2 regions of the Priestia sp. YIM B13551 genome follow, and region 1 is predicted to be linked to the other one. Evidence: riboswitches for the same ligand, from Rfam matches in the RefSeq annotation. Region 1 holds a riboswitch; the other holds the start of a gene.
What was found. A riboswitch is a leader RNA that binds a small molecule or an ion and turns the genes downstream of it on or off. The one in region 1 is predicted to bind cobalamin.

Region 1 (10,613 bases):
AATAATTCTAGGTGCAGAACGAAGTGCCCAGTCTTCGCTGTCTACATTCCAGTCCCATAATTTAAAGTGGCTTAGCAACTCTGTACGGTGGGGCTCTTTTAAATAAGGAACGCTGCCGTAAGGAACGCGGATTAACTTACTGTCAACACCGGTTACTTTCTTAACTGTCGCTTGACACTCCTGCATTTCTTTTAACGCGGCGCCGTCTTCACTATACATGACATGAATATCATGAGAAACGCCGTGACAGCCGATGGCATGTCCTTCCTGTGCTACTTTTTTAGCAATTTCAGGGTGAGCGTCAATTTGATACTTTAACATAAAGAAAGTTGCTTTTACGTTATATTGACGCAAAGCATCTAAAATATGAAGGGTATCAGGTGTTGGGCCATCGTCAAACGTAAGGTAGACAGGCTGTGTAAGAGCTTGATTTTGATCGTTTAACGTATTCGCTACATACATATTACGGTGAAGTGTATTAAGCAGCTTCTCAGGCTGTGCTGAAGATGCAGCTTCTTTCAGCGGCAAAGCAGTAGATGCTAAGACTTGCTGAGATGCAGCGGGTTCACTTCCTTTGGCTTCTGTAATAAAAAACAAAGAAGCGACGATCACTAACACTAAAGACAAAAATGCATAAAATCGTTTGTTTGGCTTAAATCGTTGGTTCAATTTGAAAATCCTTTCTACTAAACTACTATTTACTACTATAGTACAAAAAATGGAATATTAATAGTAAAAATCGACATTTTTATGGAAAAAAATTAGATGATATGACCCGGTTTTAATCTTTTTTGTCAAATGAAAAATGAGAATGGGACAACGATAAGGATTTGAAGAGTGAGTAGCTAGATTTTTCCTGGTTTTTATAGTATGCTTTTAGCGTGAATGATTGTTAGGAGGAATGTTAATATGTCAATGGCATATGAAGAATATATGCGTCAGTTAGTTAAACCAATGCGTCAAGAATTAACTCAAGCTGGTTATGAAGAATTAACAACAGAGGAAGCCGTAGTTGATTTTATGGAAAACGTAGCAGGAACAACTTTTGTTGTCGTTAATTCAGTTTGTGGATGCGCTGCTGGTTTAGCACGTCCTGCAGCAACGCAAGCGTACTTACAGTCTGAGCAAAAACCAGATCAAGTGGTAACTGTTTTTGCCGGTCAAGATAAGGAAGCAACAGCTAAAATGCGTGAATATTTTGGGGACATTGAGCCTTCATCACCGTCTATGGCGCTTTTAAAAGGAAAAGAAGTCGTTCATTTTATTCCTCGACATGAAATTGAAGGTCAGCCGTTAGAAGTTATTTTTGAAAACATTTTAAATGGCTTTAAGCAGCACTGTTCATAAAATGTCCTGCTTTTGTCACATCTAGTATATAGATTTTTAGAGAAAAATCGCATATACTTTATAAGAAAAAGGATGTCTATCGGCATCCTTTTTCTTTATGTAAATAGCCAAACAGTGTAGGGGGAGTTATGAAAGTGATTGTTACGACTGCTGGTCGAACAAATGAACAGATGATTGTAAAAGCCAAACAAGTAGCCGCTGATTTAAGTATACCTTTTGTAGTAAGAGAGAAGAAATCCGTTGCAGATCTTCAGAATCTTCAAGCTGCAGACGTGCTGGTTGTCGGTAAGAATAGAGTAGAGTTGCACGTTCAAAACGAAGAGGAACCTATTTTTTTTCATCCAAATTCCGCTATGTTTAGAGTGAAGAGATGGCTGCGCGGAGAACGTGATCCGTTTATTGAAGCTGCTGGTTTAGAAAAAGGAATGAGCGTGCTTGACTGTACACTTGGTCTTGCATCGGATAGTATGATGGCGAGCGCAGCGGTAGGGAAAAGCGGGAAAGTTGTCGGACTAGAAGGCAACCGCTATGTAGCTTATTTAGTCAAACAAGGACTTTTAAATTGGGAAAGTGACGTACAAGAGTTGAACGATGCAATGAAGCGTATAAACGTGGTTCATCAAAATTTTGAATCGTTTTTGGCGTGTTGTGAAGATAATTCTTTTGATGTTGTCTACTTTGATCCTATGTTTCAAGAGCAAATTGATGAATCGAATGGAATTAACGGTATTAAAGCAATAGCACTGTATACTACGCTGACGCCAATGGCTATACAAGAAGCAAAAAGAGTAGCCAAACAAAAGATCGTGCTAAAAGATCATTGGAAAAGCAGTCGTTTTGAAGAACATGGATTTACCGTACAAAAACGAAAAACATCAAAATTTCATTACGGGACAATTGATATACAATAATAAACAAAAAAGTAAAATGGATTCCGATCATTGAAAAGACTTCCAAAACCTTTTAGGAATTAAAAAGTTTTGGAAGTTTTTTTTATGAATTTCATCTAAAGTTCATAAAAGTATGATATATTTTTGAACATAAAAATACTTTTGTGTTTAAGCATCCAGCAAAAAAGGAATATCTTGTATAGGTTTCCGCTCGGTGTGACAACCTCAAACAGAAGAAGGAAGGTGCTAACTAAAAAGTCTTCGAATGCCCGTAGGCAGCATAAATGAATAAGCAAATATAGGTAAAAAATTAATAAGTATGTTACAATACCTAGTGAGTTATAACAATGAATTTTACGATATGAAAAGACCATATGGGAAAAGATGAGAAAGGAAAGATACGAATGCCTAGATGGATAAAAAGAATGCTAGTTGTATTTATTACAGTATTTACATTTGGGCTTGTCACTCCACCAGAATATTTATACGTTGATGATGCAAAAGCGGACAAGCAACATAAAGCAGGGTATGTAAGAGAAACAACTCCTGTCACAGCTGTTATAGAAGATATTCATTTGCCATATGAAGAACCAAAATATGAAGACGTTTCATCATTTGTTACGTATGCAATGGAATCAGCTGAAAAACAGTCAGTGGAAAAATTCGGAACAAAAATTGGGCCTGTCATTGAAGATGAATTTCGTCAAGCAGTGTTACCTAAAATTGAAGAAGTGCTGACCGACATTGGCACTGAACGTGAACAGTCAATTCAGAATCTCGAGATAAGCGAGCATCCTGCTGCTGGCTATGGTGAAAAGATTTTCCATGTATATGACCGGGAGACCGGTCAGGACTTAATACGGTTTCACGTACGGCGTGAAAATCCTCCAAAAGATGGATACTGGTTTAATTTTCACTATCATGCGGCTGCAGATAATTTTCAAAAGCATTATGATTTAGGGAAAATTTATTGGAACCGAAACATGCCGCCTAAATGGTTTAGCTGATAATAGACACAACATTCTACGATTTCGAAATGTTAGCTTTTTTAAGCTAGCATTTTTTTACGTCTAAAACCGTTATGGTCTAAATAAGCTGAAACATTAGCACAACGATAAAAAAATCGTTTATAATGAAGTCAGACTTCTTACCATAGAATAGTGAGAAGGAACGAATAGATGCTGGAGGTAACACAATGAAACAATTTACGGAAGAAAAACAATTTCGCGAACAAATTAAGAACGAAACACTAAGCGTTGGGATTTTTACGACAACGTGGTGTCCTGATTGCAAACGTTTGGATATGTTCATTGATGAAATCGTTGACGAAAATACAGATAAAGCATGGTTTAAAATTGACAAGGATGAGTTTGAAGAACTTTCTGCTGAAAACAATGTAATGGGTATTCCTTCTCTTCTTGTATATAAAAACGGTGAAAAAATTGCACACTTGCACAGTGCAAATGCTAAAACGCCTGAAGCGGTCCGTGAATTTTTAGCAACTCTTTAATTCCTTAAGCTGCGAGAGCATTCTCGCAGCTTTTTTTGTGAGAATGGCTATTTCCATTTTTCCATGAGTGGGGTATACTAGGACAAGTGAATAATCGTAAAGCAATAAGGTCTCAATTTAAAGATTGAGTGAAAAGGGAAGTCTGGTGAAAAACCAGCGCGGTCCCGCCACTGTAAGCGCTTTGTGCGTAAGTCAGGAGACCTGCCTTATTGTTAGCTGTGAAACCTTCGAGGAAGGGTGAAGCAGGGTAATGAACATACATATCAAGTATAGTGAACGGATTCTTTTCCTGCTTATCTTGACGTTACCTGCTTTGCTTTCAATTGAAAGTAAAGCTTTTTTATTTTGAAGCTGCCGGCGAGCAGTATACATAGTCAAAGCGGAAAAACGGGATAGCGCTGCTTTTTGCATGATCATTTGCTTTTTCTTTAACGTGGAGGTTTCGTATTCACAATGAACAATATATAGGGGGAGTATTTAGATGAAAAAATGGCTTTCGTATTCCATTATTGCACTGTTAGTCATCGTACTTGCTGCATGCGGTGCAGGCAGCCAAAGCAACAGTGATAAAAAAACGAAGCAAGATACGGCACAAACGTCACAAGCTGCATTTCCAGTAAAGGTAAAAGACGCGCGTGATAAAGAAATTACGTTGAAAAAACAGCCTAAGAAAATTGTTTCATTAATGCCAAGTAATACGGAGATTGTATATGCCCTTGGCCTTGAAAAAGAATTAGTCGGTGTTACAAGCAACGATGATTATCCTAAAAGCGTAAAGAAAAAAGCGCAGGTAGGAGATATGAACGTTAATGCAGAAAAAGTTATTGCTTTAAATCCTGATTTAGTGCTGGCACACGCTTCAAGTATGGGCGTTTCGGATGAAGTATTTAAACAAATTGAAAGTGCGGGTATTCCGGTATTTGTTGTAAAAGATTCAACAACGTTTGATACGGTTTATGATTCTATTACGCAAATCGGTAAATTAACAGGTAAAACAAAAGAAGCTAATCAAACAATTAAAGACATGAAAGAAAAAGTAGCTTCAATTGAGAAAAAAGCAAAAACGATTTCAAAAGAAGATCGTAAAAAAGTATGGATAGAGGTATCAGGAGCTCCTGAGATTTATACAACAGGAAAAGGTACGTTCATGAACGAAATGCTTACTATGATCGGTGCTGATAACGTAGCGGGTAGTGAAAAGGGTTGGGTTAAGTTTTCTGAAGAGCAAGTTGTTAAGTTAAACCCTGACGTTATTATCGCAACGTATGATGCAGACAAAAATGAGATTATGAAGCGTCCCGCTTGGAGCAGCATGACTGCTGTAAAAGAGGGTAACATCGAGAAGGTTGATCAAAACAAAATCAACCGCTTAGGACCTCGTATTGTAGATGGCTTAGAGGACTTAGCAAAAGCAGTATACCCTGAGGTGTACAATAAATAAGAAGAGGGACCATATTCCAGTTCGAATTGAAAAGGGGATTGGTCCCTTTTCACATCTTAAAATTGAAGAACGGCCTGAGCTTTTAATCATGAAAACCGAGACTTCTTATAAAACATACAGCTCAGGGGTTTTAGGAACAGGTATTACGGAAACGGACACCTTTTACAATCGATTTGTTCACAAAGACTATTATTCAGATACTCCTTCTATGGAGTATGAGCAATATTTGATGAAAGAAAATGTACGCCATGAGCAAATCGTAGGGTTGATGACAGCCGTTTGGTTAAAAGAAAGAGCGGTTTACTGTTATGAAGGCTACGGAGTAAGAGTAGCTTCCGTGATAACGGCTGGAGTAGGAAACGCAGTAGATATTACAGCTGACGAAGCTGTCCCGTTCTATTCCTCTCCCGGTACAATTAATATGTTTTTTTTCGTGGAAGGTACGCTTACGGATGCTGCGTTTTTACAGCTTTTTATTGCGGCCACAGAAGCTAAAACAAAAACGCTGTCACAGCTGGGGGTCATAGATCCAGCTACAAAGACGATTGCTACGGGAACATCTACGGACAGCATCTCAGTTGCAGCGTCTCAGCAAGGACCATTATATGAATATGCAGGCTCTATGACCGCTTTAGGTCAAGCGGTAGCCAAGCTGGTGAAAATAAGCTTAGAGCAGGGACTTAAGGGAAAGAGGTGAAAAAATGAGTATTACACAAGCGATAATTGCACACATGACGGCCATGACGATTGCTTTACTAATTGACCGAATGATAGGCGACCCCGAAAATTGGCCGCATCCCGTTCGCTGGTTTGGCAAGTGGATTTATTGGATGGATTCCAGATTAAATAAAGGTGTAGGAAAACGATTCAAAGGATTGCTTCTTGTGATAAGTATGGCTGTGCTAGCAGGAGTTGTTCCCTTTTTGTTCCTCCATGCTTTGTACGGAGTTGATTTTATAGCAGGTGTTTTAGTAGAGGGCGTAATGATTGCGACTACTATATCCACTCGTTCTTTAAGCGAAGCTGCTTATAAGGTACAAAAGCCGCTTCAGCTAGGAGATATGGAGAAAGCTAGATATGAAGTAAGTATGATTGTGGGACGAGATACAGATCGTTTGTCAGAAGGAGAAATTGCCAGAGCGACGGTAGAGACCGTGGCTGAAAATACAAGTGATGGTATTACAGCTCCGCTTTTTTATGCATTTATAGGAGGAGGAGCCCTAGCCTTTTTTTACCGAGCTATTAACACATGTGATTCGATGGTTGGGTACAAAAATGACCGCTACTTTCTGTTCGGCTACTTTAGTGCAAAAACCGATGACGTATTAAACTATATTCCAAGTCGGCTAACTGCAGTAGTGATGACGGCTGTTAATGTAGTAAAAAGCCAGTATTCTCTTGGGCATGTAACGAGTTTGATTAAGCGTGATGCTAAGAAGCATCCAAGCCCAAATAGCGGATACGGGGAAAGCGCAGTGGCTGCTCTTTTAGGTATTCAACTCGGCGGGCTTAATACATATAAAGGCATAGAATCTAATCGTGCAAAAATGGGTGAACCACTCATTCCCCTGCAAGCCGGTCATATTGAACAAGCTGTTTTCATTATGAAAAGGACGGTCTATGCTACGTGGTTATTATATCTTTTGTTAGGAGGAGTTATTAGTGCTATTACCTACACATGGAGCTAATCCTAATGTCTTTTTAAAAGCAATAGGGGCCGAGAATTTATCGCATATAAAAGACTTTAGCGTGAATACAAATCCTTTAGGGGCTCCCCTTGTGCTTCACGAAAAGTGGAACGAATTCAAGGATGCAGCGTTTAGTTATCCTGATCCTCAAGTAACAGAGCTGAAAAATAAACTTGCAGCTCATCATCATGTTTCAGCTGCTCAAGTGCTGCCTACAAATGGCGCCGCTGAAGCGTTTTTCCTTATTGCTTCGTTATTTTCAGGAGAGAAAGCAGGGATTGTACAGCCGACCTTCGTTGAATATGAACAGGCAAGTAAAGCTTATGGATGTGAAGTGACATACGTTCCTTTAGCTGAAGAAAATGGCTGGAGCTGGGATATAGAGTTGATTATGAGTATTCTTCCGGACATAAAAGTACTGTGGATTTGCCATCCAAATAATCCAACGGGTGTTATGTATAGTCATGAGGAATGGATGAAAGTAGTAAAAGCTGCTGCTCATCATGGTACATACTTAATAATTGATGAGGCATTCATTGATTTTGTCGAACATCAGCCTTCATTTGATTCTCTTATTCTGGATTATGAGCATATCATTGTGGTGCGTTCCATGACAAAGATGTTTAATATTGCCGGGCTTCGTCTTGGCTATATTTTGGCAAATGAAAAAATCATTAGCAAGATGTCTAAAAAGCAGCCTCCTTGGAGTGTAAATGGATTGTCGCAGCAAGTAGGAATGATATGTGTGGATGAAAAAGATTTTGTGAAAAAAACCGTACATTATATTAAACAAGAACGGGAGCGGATCTTGAGTCAACTAAAGGAATGGGGGCTTTTGGTTTCTCCTTCTCAAACAAACTATTATCTTTGCAGCGTTCCGTCTTCTATTAAAACGCGCGAATGGCTTGTCTATTTAGCAAGCCATGGCGTGGTAGCTCGTCATACTGAAAACTTTCCATTTTTAAATGGACGCTATATCCGTTTGGCCGTGAAAACGAAAGAAGAAAATGACTATTTACTTAAAATAATCAAACAAGGACTCGATGAAATATGATCATCTTTATTAGCGGAGGCGTTCGAAGCGGAAAATCACGTGGAGCGGAGAATATGGTTCAAACTTTTTGTACAAAGCGCGCTGTTTATATTGCCACAAGCAGGCAAACAGATAAGGAAATGCAAAAACGCATCCAGCTTCATCAAAAAGAACGCCAAGCAGCGAACACGCCTTGGATAACGATCGAACAGTCTGTAAATTTACAACAAATTTTGCCAAATCTTCAAAGTGATGATGCTATACTTTTGGATTGTGTCACGAATTGGCTTGCCAATGAGCTTTTTTTAACAGAAAGAAGGTGGCAAACAAAAGAAGGGAAACAAGCGGTTTTTCTTCATATGATAGAAACGCTCGATAAGCTGTTTGCGCAGTCTCAGCCGGTTGTGCTAGTATCTAATGAACTGTTTGAAGCGGGCGTATTAGAAGAGCCCACATATAGCTATATGAAGATGTTAGGGAAATTACATCAGTATATTGTAGAAAAAGCAGATGTGGCTATTTGTGTAGAAGCGGGAATTTATCGTTTTAAAAAAGGAAAGGAATGTGTAGATATATGAAAGAATGGATAGCTATACTACGAATTTCTCTCCAGTTTTTTACGATCTTACCACTGGCTAAAACCGTTCAATGGACTGAAAAAAGAACGGCACGCTCACTTTTTGTGCTGCCTTGGATTGGTATGTTACTAGGCTTGATGTTTTATAGCTTTTTACAGCTGCTTCAATCTTCACCTATCACTACGATTGTTGATAGTATTTTAGTTTTGCTTTTACCGCTTGTTTTAACGGGTGGCCTTCATTTAGACGGCTGGATGGACGTAAGCGATGCGTATTTTTCTCATCAGTCAAAGGAAAAAAAACTGCAGATTTTAAGTGATCCGCACGTTGGGTCTTTTGCTATTCTTTCTCTTATGGTTCTGCTGCTGCTGCGTTTTAGTGCGATCTATGAATTAGTGTCTCTTTCTTCTTTATCAATTTGGGCATGCTTAATTGTCTTTACGCTTCCAAGAATTGGAGCAGCCTTTTTGTTGTTGAGAGATAAGCCCGCTAAAGAGACGGGTCTGGCTGCATATTTTCAAAAAGGAGTCACCAAACGGTCTATTTACGGATTTATCATCATGAGCCTATTCTTAGTTGCTATTTTCGTTATTTTTATGGACAATAAATTCATTATTCTTTTCTTTGCCGGTTTTCTATGGCTCTGGATACGATTTTATCGTTCGCAGTTTGGTGGCGTAACAGGAGATGTTATAGGGGCAACCATTGAAGGAGGAGAAACGCTTTTATGGATAATTCTTTGGTTATCACATGTATTCGTCACGGCATGACGCTTGAAAATCAACAGAAAAAATATATAGGGTGGAGTGATCCGCCTTTAAGTATAGAAGGGAAAAATGAATTGAAAGAGCTTTTTCTAGAACCTCAGCTCGTTATTTCCAGTGACTTAAAAAGAGCGCTAGAAACAAGTGCAGTTGTTTTTCCAAAATCTCAGGTGGTTAAAAGTAAAAATTGGCGTGAGCTGCATTTTGGAGATTGGGAAGAGAAGACGTATGAAGATTTAAAAAACATACGGGCGTATAGAAATTGGATTGATCACTGGACAGAACATACGCCTCCGAATGGTGAAAGCTTCTCAAGCTTTTCAAACCGAATTTGGGCAGCGTGGGAAGAAGCGGTCGATTTGGCGGCCAGTCAGCAATTGCGTCACATTGCTATTGTTTCACACGGCGGACCACTGCGTTTACTTGCATCCCACTTTAAACAGACAGCGTCGCTTTGGGATGTTTCTTTTTCTTATGGAGAAGGTTTTTCAGTAGCGTGTACATCATACAAACAGGCAAAGGAGAGAAGAGCATGCATTTCGTATTCGGCGGTGCATTTACCGGCAAAAGAAAATGGGTGAAGCAGCATTATGCCAGTGAGTCGGTAAAATGGCATTGTTTGTATGAAGACCCTGTTTTACCAGCGCTTGAGTTCGAAGAAAGTTACATAGTGCTAGAAGGATTTGAGCACTATGTTAAGGAATTAATACATAGCGAGCTGGAGTCTCCGCACCTTGTTGTTAAAAAGTTAATACAGAAGTGGAGAGACAGCGGTGTATGGGAAAAGTTAATAGTGATTGGAACTGAAGTCGGCAAAGGGATTGTTCCTTTAGATCCAACAGAGCGGCAGTGGAGAGATGAATGCGGGTATGCGTATCAGCATTTAGCGGCATATGCCCGGAAAGTAGATCACATTTGGTACGGAATTGCTAATCGATTGAAGGAGGAAATATAATGAACATTTACACAAAAACAGGGGACAAAGGGCAGACAAGCTTAATTGGAGGACGAGTAAATAAAGATGATATTCGAGTGGAAGCATACGGTACGATTGATGAGCTAAATGGCTTTGTAGGTCAAGCGATTTATCAGCTGGATGAAACAACATTAAAAGATGTAAAAGAAGAGCTAATTACGATTCAACATGAGCTTTTTGACTGTGGAAGTGATTTAGCATTTGCAAAAGATGATCATCCGTACAAAGTAACAAACGACATGATATCAGTACTTGAAAAGCGCATTGATGTCTATATGTCAGAAGCGCCGGCCATTGAGCGTTTTATTTTACCTGGAGGCACACCTGCAGCGACAACGCTTCATATTTGCCGGACGATTACACGCCGCGCAGAACGGCTTGTTGTT
Region 2 (10,613 bases), on a different contig from region 1:
TCGTCATAGTCGTATTGACCAAATGGGTGATGGAGAACATTTTCTTCTACAGGTCTGTGCTTTGGAATATCCTGTGATGGGCTATGTTCTCTACAGTATAAAGTAGTTGGTACAGCCTGAAGTCTTTCAAACGAGATATCTGCTCCACATACTTTGCATGTTCCATACGTGCTGTGAGCGATTGCCTGAAGTGCTTCTTCTATTTCATGTAGCTCTTGTTTTGCATGTTCATTTAGTGCAAGGTCTTTTTCACGCTCGTATGTTTCCGTGGCTGTGTCACCAGGGTGGTTATCGTAGCTTGAAAGTTCTCCTACAGCATCGTGAGCGTCGCTTCGAGTTAGACCAAAATGATCATTTTGGTCAAAGTGCGATTGAATATCAGCCTGCTGCTGCTGTAAATTTTGTTTTAACTGACTGATTTCTTGTTTTGAAAGTGTCATGAAGCTCCCCCTTAAAAATTTATTGTGCTTTTGTAGTATGTGTTAAAAATTCAAAAAAACACGATTCATATTAGGAGTATTTGGGGTATTCATGAAGCTAAGAGAGAAAAGGAGTGGAAAATTAAAGAAAGTTAAAGGTTATAGAAAAGGGTATGATAAAAATAACGTTCTCGAGGTTTAAGGAGTACTAAATAGATCATAAAGATTTTTGATTCATTTAATAAAAACGCATAATTTAGACAAGCGAAATTAATTTTTTCTGGCGAATCGCGATGCTAGATTTTTTTGAACTGAAAGTTTATAATAAGTTAGTTACAGACTTAAGAAAAAAGATGAACGGGGGGACGTAGTGTGATTGCAACGACCGAACAGTTAGTACAAGAATACATTAAAGATGCGATTGAGTGTGCAAAAAATGAAAATCAGCCAAAATTGGTCAGTTTAGTGAAAAAAGTAAGACCTATTGACCCCCTTATTTTTTATGCGAACGGACATGACCAGTTTTATAAAGAACGCTTTTTTTGGAAAGATCCCAACAGTTATTATACATTTGTTGGATTAGGATATACGCATACTATTTGCACCAATGCGGCAAAAGAACGTTATTTCCACATTGAAAATGAATGGAAGCGCTTTATAAAAGAAGACTTTTATAAAAATAACCAAATTTTCCCGGATGGGACAGGTCCTCTTTTATTTGGAGGATTTTCATTTGACCCAAATCAGTATCGAGAAAACTATTGGAGTGATTTCCCGAGTTCAAAATTTATGATTCCAACTGTGTTATATACTCAGGTAGACAAAGAAGGATACCTTACCGTTAATATGATGGTTAAAGGACAAGATTCTGTTAAAAAGCACATCAATTATTTCGAAGAGGTCCAAAAGCTTGTTCTTTGTGAAGAGTACGACGGGGAATCTCATATTTCACCTTTGCTGTTGGAAAAAGAGGAAATTGGGGTAGAGAAATTTAAAGGAAATGTTGAAAGAGCTACTACTTTAATTAAGCAACAGGCTATAGAGAAAGTGGTTCTTGCTCGTCAATTAAAAGTAAAATTTAATGAAGATATTTCTACTGAATACGTGCTTCAGCGTCTGTTAAAGGAACAGCCAACTAGCTACACATATATTTTAGAGGGAGAGCATCAGCATTTTATCGGCGCTTCCCCAGAAAGGCTAGTGCAAAAACAAGGAGATTATGTGTTTTCCACTTGTTTAGCGGGTTCGATTCCAAGAGGAAAGACAAGGCAGGAAGATCACGAACTAGGTGAGGAATTGCTTCAAGATCCCAAGAACTTAATTGAACACGATGTTGTTGTTCATATGATTAAAGAAGCGATGAATTCTTATTGTTATGAAGTAGAAATTCCAAGTACGCCAAGTTTATATAAAACAAAGCATATTCAACATTTGTATACACCTGTTAAAGGGCGTATAAAGGAAGATGTAACGCTATTTTCATTTATTCAAAAGCTCCATCCAACACCAGCGCTAGGAGGATATCCTCAACAGGAGGCCTTGCCTATTATTCGACAGCTAGAATCCTTTGACCGAGGGTGGTATGCAGCTCCTTTAGGATGGATGGATATCAACGGAAACGGTGAATTTATAGTAGGAATCCGCTCCGCTGTTATTCAGCAGAAAGAAGCCGTTTTATTTGCGGGCTGTGGAATTGTAGCAGATTCTACGCCTGAAAGTGAATATGAAGAAACAAGAATTAAATTCAACCCGATGCTTTCAGCTTTAGGAGGGATTATGCGTGGAACACATTAAATCATTAACAACGTATATTGCGTCATTCGTGGATGAATTAGTAGAAGCAAATGTTGAAGAAGTAGTGGTCAGTCCAGGGTCACGTTCAACGCCTATTGCGATGCTTATGGCTGAACACCCTGATATTCATGTGCACTTAAATATTGATGAACGTTCCGCCGGCTTTTTTGCTCTAGGAATAGCAAAAGCAAAGAAAAAACCAGTGGTGCTTGTATGTACATCTGGAACAGCTGCAGCGAATTATTATCCTGCAGTAATTGAAGCTCACTACTCACGCATTCCTTTAGTAGTTATCACAGCGGATCGGCCGCATGAGTTAAGGGATATAGGTGCCCCGCAGGCCATTAATCAGAATCATCTTTTCGGTCAATATGCGAAGTGGTTTGTAGATACAGCTTTACCAGAAGAAAGTGCAGATATGAATCGTTATATTCGAACAGTAGCTTCAAGGGCTGTTCATACAGCTCAAGCTATACCGAGCGGTCCTGTACACATTAACGTACCTTTACGTGAACCGATTGTACCAGATTTGTCTATTGAACATTTATGGAGTCAAGGGAAACGCGGTAAATCATATGTGGCTGCTATTCATGGAGAAGCATCTCTATCTGAAAAAGGATTCGAAGAAATTGCGAAGCGCTTAAAGGGAACAACAAAAGGACTTATTATATGCGGAGACCAAATGTCTTTAAAAGCAGTAGACAGCGTATGCCGTTTAGCTGAATCTTTAAGCTTTCCGGTCCTTGCAGATCCGTTATCACAATTAAGAAGCGGCAAGCATTCAAAAGAAAATGTAATAGAGACATATGATACATTTTTAAAAAGTGATAAGGTTGATGAGCGTTTTCACCCGGAAGTTGTCATTCGTTTTGGCGCGATGCCGGTATCGAAACCGCTATTGCAATTTTTGAAAGCACACGAGCCGACAGAAATGTTTGTAGTTGACCAAGGTAAAGGCTGGAGAGATCCTACTTTGCGTTCAACAGTGATGATTGAAGCCGATGAGACATTATTTTGTGAAGAACTGATCAAGCGTCTTTCAGCGAATCAAGAGGAGTCTACTTCATGGCTGAGTCTGTGGAAAAAGATTAATGCTCAAACTGCACAGGCTTTGAGAACATTAACTTCTGGCCAGGAATGGTTCGAAGGACAAGTAGTTCAAGAAATTGTTGATGTAGTACCTGAAGGCACGGCTTTGTTTGCTGGAAATTCAATGCCTGTTCGAGATATTGATTCTTTCTTCTTAAATACGGAAAAAGATATTCCACTCTTTGTAAATCGGGGAGCAAATGGAATTGATGGTGTAGTTTCGTCTGCTCTAGGCGTAAGCACGGCTTACGATCACACCGTTTTATTTATTGGTGACCTATCGTTTTATCACGATTTAAATGGTCTGCTGGCAGCTAAAATGCATAATTTAAATTTAACCGTTGTGCTAGTTAACAATGACGGCGGAGGAATTTTTTCATTTTTACCGCAGTCAAAACAAGAAAAGCACTTTGAATTTTTATTTGGTACGCCAACTGGATTAAATTTTGAGCATGCCACGCGTTTGTATGATGGCACATTTTCTTCAGCAAGCAGCTGGGAAGAATTTCGACATGCAATGAACCATGCTTTCGTAAAAGGCGGGTTGCATGTTGTAGAGATTCGTACAACTCGTACAGAAAATGTAGAGACTCATCGCAGTTTGTGGAAACTTGTTTCCGGGGAAATAAATTTGTCAAACGGTGAGGAATAAGCAATGATGTATCAATTAAATGGTGTATCTTACTATGTGCACACCGAGGGAAAAGGAGAGCCGCTGCTTCTGCTTCACGGCTTTACCGGTTCTTCTCAAACTTGGCGTACCTTTATGAAGAAATTCGTTAAAGACTATCAGGTGATTGCTGTTGATATTATTGGTCATGGCCAATCAGCAGCTCCGAAAGAAATCAAACCATATTCAATGGAAGCAGTTGTTGAAGCACTGCATGAGCTTCTTCAACAGCTATCTCTATCACAGGTGAATGTAATTGGATATTCGATGGGAGGAAGGCTTGCTCTTTCATTTGCTCAGCGATATCCACACCTTGTGAAAAAGTTGGTATTAGAAAGCGCATCGCCTGGTTTAAAAACGCGAGAAGAACAAAAGCTAAGAAAAGAAAAAGATGAACAGCTGGCGAGCCGCATTATGAAAAATGGGATTGAAGAATTTGTGAACTTTTGGGAGGAAATCCCTCTTTTTAGTTCTCAAAAGCAATTGCCTAGCCATGTTCAAGAAGCGGTGCGTAAAGAAAGACTTTCGCATACAGAAACCGGCCTTTCCAACAGTTTGAAAGGAATGGGAACAGGAGTCCAGCCGTCACTTTGGGAGAAGCTGGACAATCTGTTGATGCCGGTTTTGCTTATTACAGGAGAAGTAGATCAAAAGTTTTGTTTAATTTCCAAAGAAATGCAAACATTAATACCAAATGCTACTTCTAGAATTATTTTAGGGACAGGCCATGCAATTCACGTGGAACAACCCGAGATTTTTGGTAGAATAGTAAGTGAGTTCTTAGCTACTACATAATTAGGAGGAAATAAAGATGACAGTTGAATGGACATCAGCACGTCAGTATGAAGACATTTTATACGAAACATATAACGGAATCGCTAAAATTACGATTAACCGTCCGGAAGTGCACAATGCATTCCGTCCAAAAACAGTAATGGAATTGATCGATGCATTTGCTTATGCTCGTGACGATGCAAGTATTGGAGTAATTGTATTAGCAGGTGCTGGAGATAAAGCATTTTGCTCAGGCGGAGACCAAAAAGTTCGCGGCCACGGCGGCTATGTAGGAGAAGATGAAATTCCACGTCTAAACGTTCTAGATTTACAGCGTTTAATTCGTGTAATTCCAAAGCCTGTTGTTGCGATGGTATCAGGCTATGCAATTGGTGGAGGCCACGTTCTTCACGTTGTATGTGACTTAACAATTGCAGCGGATAACGCAGTCTTTGGACAAACAGGTCCTAAAGTTGGAAGCTTCGATGCAGGATATGGCTCTGGTTACTTAGCTCGCATCGTAGGTCATAAGAAAGCGCGTGAGATCTGGTTCTTATGCCGTCAGTACAACGCTCAAGAAGCACTAGACATGGGATTAGTAAACACGGTCGTTCCATTAGAACAGCTTGAAGCTGAAACAATTCAATGGTGTGAAGAGATGTTAGAAAAAAGTCCAACCGCTCTTCGTTTCTTAAAAGCAGCATTTAATGCTGATACGGATGGCTTAGCTGGTATCCAGCAATTTGCGGGTGACGCAACGCTTCTTTATTACACAACCGATGAGGCAAAAGAAGGTCGCGATGCATTTAAGGAAAAACGCAATCCAGACTTCCAACAGTTCCCACGTTTCCCTTAAACAGCTGAAACAGCTTGGTGATTATCATCAGGCTGTTTTTTCAATTTAATTTAGTTAATCAGTATAAAAAGGAGAGAAATTCATGAGTAGCCAAACGATTCCCAATGGGCTTATGCAAAGAGCATATTTGACGCCAAATCGAGTGGCGGTAGAAACACCGCAAACGTCTCTTACGTTTCAAGAGCTTCATAAACGTGTTCAAAAAGTAGCACAGCAGCTTTCGTTTAACGGTGTAAAGCAAGACGATACCATTGCTTTATACATGAAAAATAGAGTGGAGTTTATTGAGATTTTACATGCGGTTTCTTATATTGGCGCCCGGTTGCTGCTCGTCAACACGCGTTTGACAAACGAAGAAATTAATTATCAGCTAACAGATGCAAACGTGTCGTTGCTTATTGCGGATGAAACATTTTTAATGAGAGAATTCCAAAGTTCCATTACTCAGCTTACTTTACCTGCTTTAAAAAGTTCTCCAGAAGCAGAAACAGGTTTTCAAAAAACGTGGAATCTCGAGGAGACATTCACCATTATGTATACGTCTGGAACAACAGGTCATCCAAAAGGAGTGCTGCAGACATATGGAAATCACTGGTGGAGTTCCGTTGGCTCAGCGCTTAATTTAGGATTAAATGAAAAAGACTGCTGGCTTATAGCGGTTCCTTTGTTTCATATTAGCGGCTTATCTATTTTAATGCGGAGCGTCTTTTACGGAATGAAAATCATTTTAGAAGAACGGTTTGAAGCAAGAGCAGTAAATGAAGAGATTGAAAACAAAGGGGTAACGATTATTTCGGTTGTCACTTCCATGCTATCCAATATGCTCGATGAGTTAGGGGAACGGAAATATCCGCATACGTTTCGCTGCATGCTTTTAGGAGGAGGACCTGCACCGCTTACTATTTTAGAGGCTTGTGTGAATAAAGAAATTCCTGTTTATCAAACGTATGGAATGACAGAAACATCTTCACAGTTCGTTACCCTTTCACCTGAAGACAGTTTACGAAAACTGGGATCAGCAGGTAAACCATTATTTCCATGTGCAATGAAAATTGTAGATGAAAAAGGAAATGAAACAAGCGAAGCAGGAGAAATCATTGTTAAAGGTCCAAATGTTACAAAAGGATATTTAAATAAACCTGAAGCTACTGAAAAAGCCCTTCAACAAGGCTGGTTCTATACAGGAGATATCGGGAAAGTGGATGAAGAAGGCTTCCTATATGTATTAGACAGACGTTCGGACCTCATTATTTCAGGTGGAGAAAATGTATATCCAGCTGAAATTGAAAATATTTTATTGAAGCACCCTGCTGTTAAAGAGGCTGGTGTAACGGGAGTAGCCGATGAAAAATGGGGACAAGTTCCGGCAGCATGCATCGTTACAAAAGAAGACGTTTCAGATGAAGAATTATCTTTACACATGCAACAATTTTTAGCGAAGTACAAACTTCCAAAGTATTTCGTTCGAGTAGAGGAGCTGCCGCGAACGGCTTCTAATAAAATCATACGCCGGAAGCTATCATCGTTCATACAGAAAGGGAGTTAATCGATGATTATAAAAAAAGTACATCTTTATAAAATTGACATGAAGCTTCTTTCTCCTTTTTCAACAAGCTATGGTACGGTGCAGGATCGAGAATTGATTTTGCTGGAAGTAGAAGATGAAAAAGGTTTTACAGGGTGGGGAGAGGTCGTTGCTTTTTCATCTCCTTGGTATACGGAAGAAACGATTCAGACGTGTTTTCATATGTTAGACGATTTTTTAATTCCTTCGCTTCTTCATCAGCAACTTCAAAAACCAGAGGATGTTCAAAAGCTATTCAAACCTCTAAAGCGAAATAACATGGCTAAAGCAGCTTTGGACTGTGCTGTATGGGATTTGTATGCAAAGCGGCAAAATAAGCCGTTATCTGAAGTAATTGGCGGAGTAAGGCCTGCTGTAGAAGCTGGAGTGGTAGTTGGCTTAAACGACATTTCCGTAATGAAAGAACAAATAAAGACTTACATGAAAGATGGCTATAAGCGCTTTAAAGTGAAAATTAAGCCGGGTGCTGACTATGAGCTACTGAAACAAATTCGAGATGAATTTCCAAGCATTCCTCTTATGGCTGATGCCAATTCAGCCTATACGTTAAGCGATAGTGATTCATTGAAGAAACTAGATGAATTGAATTTAATGATGATCGAACAGCCGTTAAGTTCTGATGATATCCTTGATCATCGATTGTTACAAAAGCAAATGAAGACGCCGATTTGCTTAGATGAAAGTATTGTGAGCTATGAAGATGCACGTCATGCAATTGAACAAGAAAGCTGTAAGATTATCAATGTGAAAATCGGTCGAGTTGGCGGAATGTCCGTAGCAAAGCAAATTCATGATTTATGCGCCCAGCATGGTGTAAGACTTTGGGTTGGAGGAATGTTAGAAGCAGGGATTTCACGAGCTCATAATATCGCCCTTGCCACACTGCCTTCTTTCACGATACCAGGTGATATTTCTGCGTCGTCTCGCTATTGGGAAAAAGATATTATTAAGCCCGAAGTAGAGGTAGAAGCCGGAGTAATAAAGGTGAAGGGAAAACCGGGGATAGGATACGATATTGATAAAAAGTTTATCAAAACAATCACAGCATTTGAAAAAGAATACAAATAATTAAAAACCGTTTTTTTATGAAAAACGGTTTTTTTTATTGAGGTTGTCAATGTTTAGTAGAAAAATAGGACAAATTTTTTAAAAAGAGCACATTGTTCCATCAAGCGTGTCAAAACATGTTATGATGGAATAGTTTGATGAAAAAAGTCGAAGAGTTTTATCGTAAAAAACAAAATTATTTTTGAAAATAGGTTGATAGTTTTCTAAGTTGTCCTATATAATGTGTTTATAACATAACACAATATGTTGTTTTGAAATCCATAATAAAATACTATATTTTGTGTTTTCCAGTGAAAAAGGTGTCTGATAAAAAGACTTAAAAGGGAATTTGGTGAAAATCCAAAGCTGTCCCCGCAACTGTGAATGCTGATGAAATAAGGAGATCCACTGTGAGTAAACATCATGGGAAGGCCTTAAAGTAAAAAGAAGCATAAGTCAGGAGACCTGCCTTTTTTATGTCGTTTTATCTTCTTCGGGAGGTGAGAGGGTAGAGCGAGGATTGAGAAAAGACTTAGTGTCTTCTTCTATCTTCGTTCTATTCGCTCACCGAGGTACGGTGAGCGATTTTTTATTTTGAAGTGAAGAGAGGAGCCATATTTATGGTGAATACATTAAAGCCTACAATTCTACATGAATTAACTGCATATATTGAACGTTTAAAAAAAGAATTTACGCAGCTTGATTTTTCTTTGTATGAGGAAAAGGTTATTCAAACTGTTACAGTAAAGGAAAATATGACGGACGAAAAGGTTGCAAACGTACTAATTTTGGCAGCCTTAGAGCGTATTTCAATGGAAGAACCCGATTGGACGTACGTAGCGGCAGACGTCTACTTAAACGAACTATATCGAAAAGCAGCGGACAACCGAGGTTACGATAAAAAAGAGAAGTACGGTTCGTTTTATCAGCTTATTCAAGAACTAACAAAAATCGGCATTTATAATAAGCAGCTATTAAAAACATATACAGAAGAAGAAATTAATGAAATTGCTTCAGTCATTATTCCTGAACGCGATCGTTTATTTACATACATTGGATTGTTGACATTAGCAGATCGCTATTTAGCGACATCACATGATAAGCGCGTATACGAATTACCGCAAGAACGTTTTCTTATCATTGCTATGACGCTGATGTCTCAAGAAAAGAAAGAAAATCGAACAGCATTAGTAAAAGAAGCGTACTGGGCGCTTTCTAGTCTATATATGACGGTTGCCACACCAACACTTTCAAACGCAGGAAAGAGCTACGGACAGCTATCTAGCTGCTTTATTGATACGATTGATGACAGCTTACGCGGTATTTATGATAGCAATACAGATTTGGCCACGCTTAGTAAAAATGGAGGCGGAATTGGTGTCTACCTCGGTCATATTAGAAGCCGAGGAAGTGATATAAAAGGTTTTAAAGGCGTATCATCAGGAACAATTCCATGGATGAAACAGCTAAATAATACGGCTGTAAGTGTCGATCAGCTAGGTCAACGACAAGGAGCTATTGCCGTATATTTAGACGTATGGCACAAAGACATCTTTTCATTCTTAGACGCGCGTTTGAACAATGGTGACGAACGTCAGCGCACGCATGATTTATTCACTGGCGTATGTTTGCCAGATTTGTTTATGGAAAAAGTAGAGGCACGTGAAGACTGGCACTTATTCGATCCTCACGAAGTTCGTACGCTGATGGGCTACTCGTTAGAAGATTTTTATGATGAAGAAGAAGGCAGCGGTTCGTTCCGCACTCGTTACGCTGAGTGTGTAAATAATGAACAGCTTTCAAGAGAAACAGTACCTGCTATTGAAATCTTCAAGCGCATTATGCTTTCGCAGCTTGAAACCGGAACGCCTTATATGTTCTATCGTGATACGGTTAACCGAGCTAATCAAAACCGCCACGAGGGCATGATCTACTGCAGCAACTTATGTACAGAAATTACGCAAAACCAAAGCACAACGGTCGTAACAGAGGAAATTACGGAAGACGGAAAAATTATTATTACAAAGAATCCGGGCGATTTTGTTGTATGTAATCTTTCTTCTATCAACTTAGCGAGAGCCGTAACTGAAGATGTGCTTGAACGTTTAATTCCAATTCAAGTACGCATGCTTGATAACGTTATTGAGTTAAATGATTTGCCGGTACTTCAAGCAAAACTAACAAACCAAAAGTACCGCGCAGTAGGGCTTGGCACATTTGGTTGGAACCATTTGCTTGCCTTAAAGAAAATAGCATGGGAAACAGATGAAGCGGTAGCATATTGCGATGAATTGTATGAGCAAATTGCTTACTTAACCGTACAGGCAAGCATGAACTTAGCTAAAGAAAAAGGTGCATATCCATTATTTAAAGGCTCAG

Region 2: another riboswitch for cobalamin. It lies ahead of ACFX4N_RS19795 (ribonucleoside-diphosphate reductase subunit alpha); the one in region 1 lies ahead of ACFX4N_RS04615 (ABC transporter substrate-binding protein).

Annotation. Positions count from the first base shown of each region.
Region 1 is NZ_JBHZOX010000001.1:882,950-893,562, reverse strand. It holds gene ACFX4N_RS04640 (polysaccharide deacetylase family protein) at 1-669, opposite strand, end outside; gene ACFX4N_RS04635 (BrxA/BrxB family bacilliredoxin) at 910-1,347, shown strand; gene ACFX4N_RS04630 (class I SAM-dependent methyltransferase) at 1,482-2,258, shown strand; gene ACFX4N_RS04625 (YpjP family protein) at 2,642-3,244, shown strand; gene ACFX4N_RS04620 (thioredoxin family protein) at 3,433-3,747, shown strand; cobalamin riboswitch at 3,838-3,970, shown strand; gene ACFX4N_RS04615 (ABC transporter substrate-binding protein) at 4,229-5,188, shown strand; gene ACFX4N_RS04610 (adenosylcobinamide amidohydrolase) at 5,277-5,885, shown strand; gene cbiB (adenosylcobinamide-phosphate synthase CbiB) at 5,890-6,876, shown strand; gene cobD (threonine-phosphate decarboxylase CobD) at 6,851-7,930, shown strand; gene ACFX4N_RS04595 (bifunctional adenosylcobinamide kinase/adenosylcobinamide-phosphate guanylyltransferase) at 7,927-8,487, shown strand; gene cobS (adenosylcobinamide-GDP ribazoletransferase) at 8,484-9,257, shown strand; gene ACFX4N_RS04585 (histidine phosphatase family protein) at 9,215-9,832, shown strand; gene ACFX4N_RS04580 (bifunctional adenosylcobinamide kinase/adenosylcobinamide-phosphate guanylyltransferase) at 9,784-10,206, shown strand; gene ACFX4N_RS04575 (cob(I)yrinic acid a,c-diamide adenosyltransferase) at 10,206-10,613, shown strand, end outside.
Region 2 is NZ_JBHZOX010000004.1:9,669-20,281, forward strand. It holds gene ACFX4N_RS19760 (TraR/DksA C4-type zinc finger protein) at 1-440, opposite strand, end outside; gene ACFX4N_RS19765 (isochorismate synthase) at 792-2,213, shown strand; gene menD (2-succinyl-5-enolpyruvyl-6-hydroxy-3-cyclohexene-1-carboxylic-acid synthase) at 2,200-3,954, shown strand; gene menH (2-succinyl-6-hydroxy-2,4-cyclohexadiene-1-carboxylate synthase) at 3,958-4,767, shown strand; gene menB (1,4-dihydroxy-2-naphthoyl-CoA synthase) at 4,784-5,602, shown strand; gene ACFX4N_RS19785 (o-succinylbenzoate--CoA ligase) at 5,685-7,148, shown strand; gene menC (o-succinylbenzoate synthase) at 7,152-8,255, shown strand; cobalamin riboswitch at 8,536-8,721, shown strand; gene ACFX4N_RS19795 (ribonucleoside-diphosphate reductase subunit alpha) at 8,855-10,613, shown strand, end outside.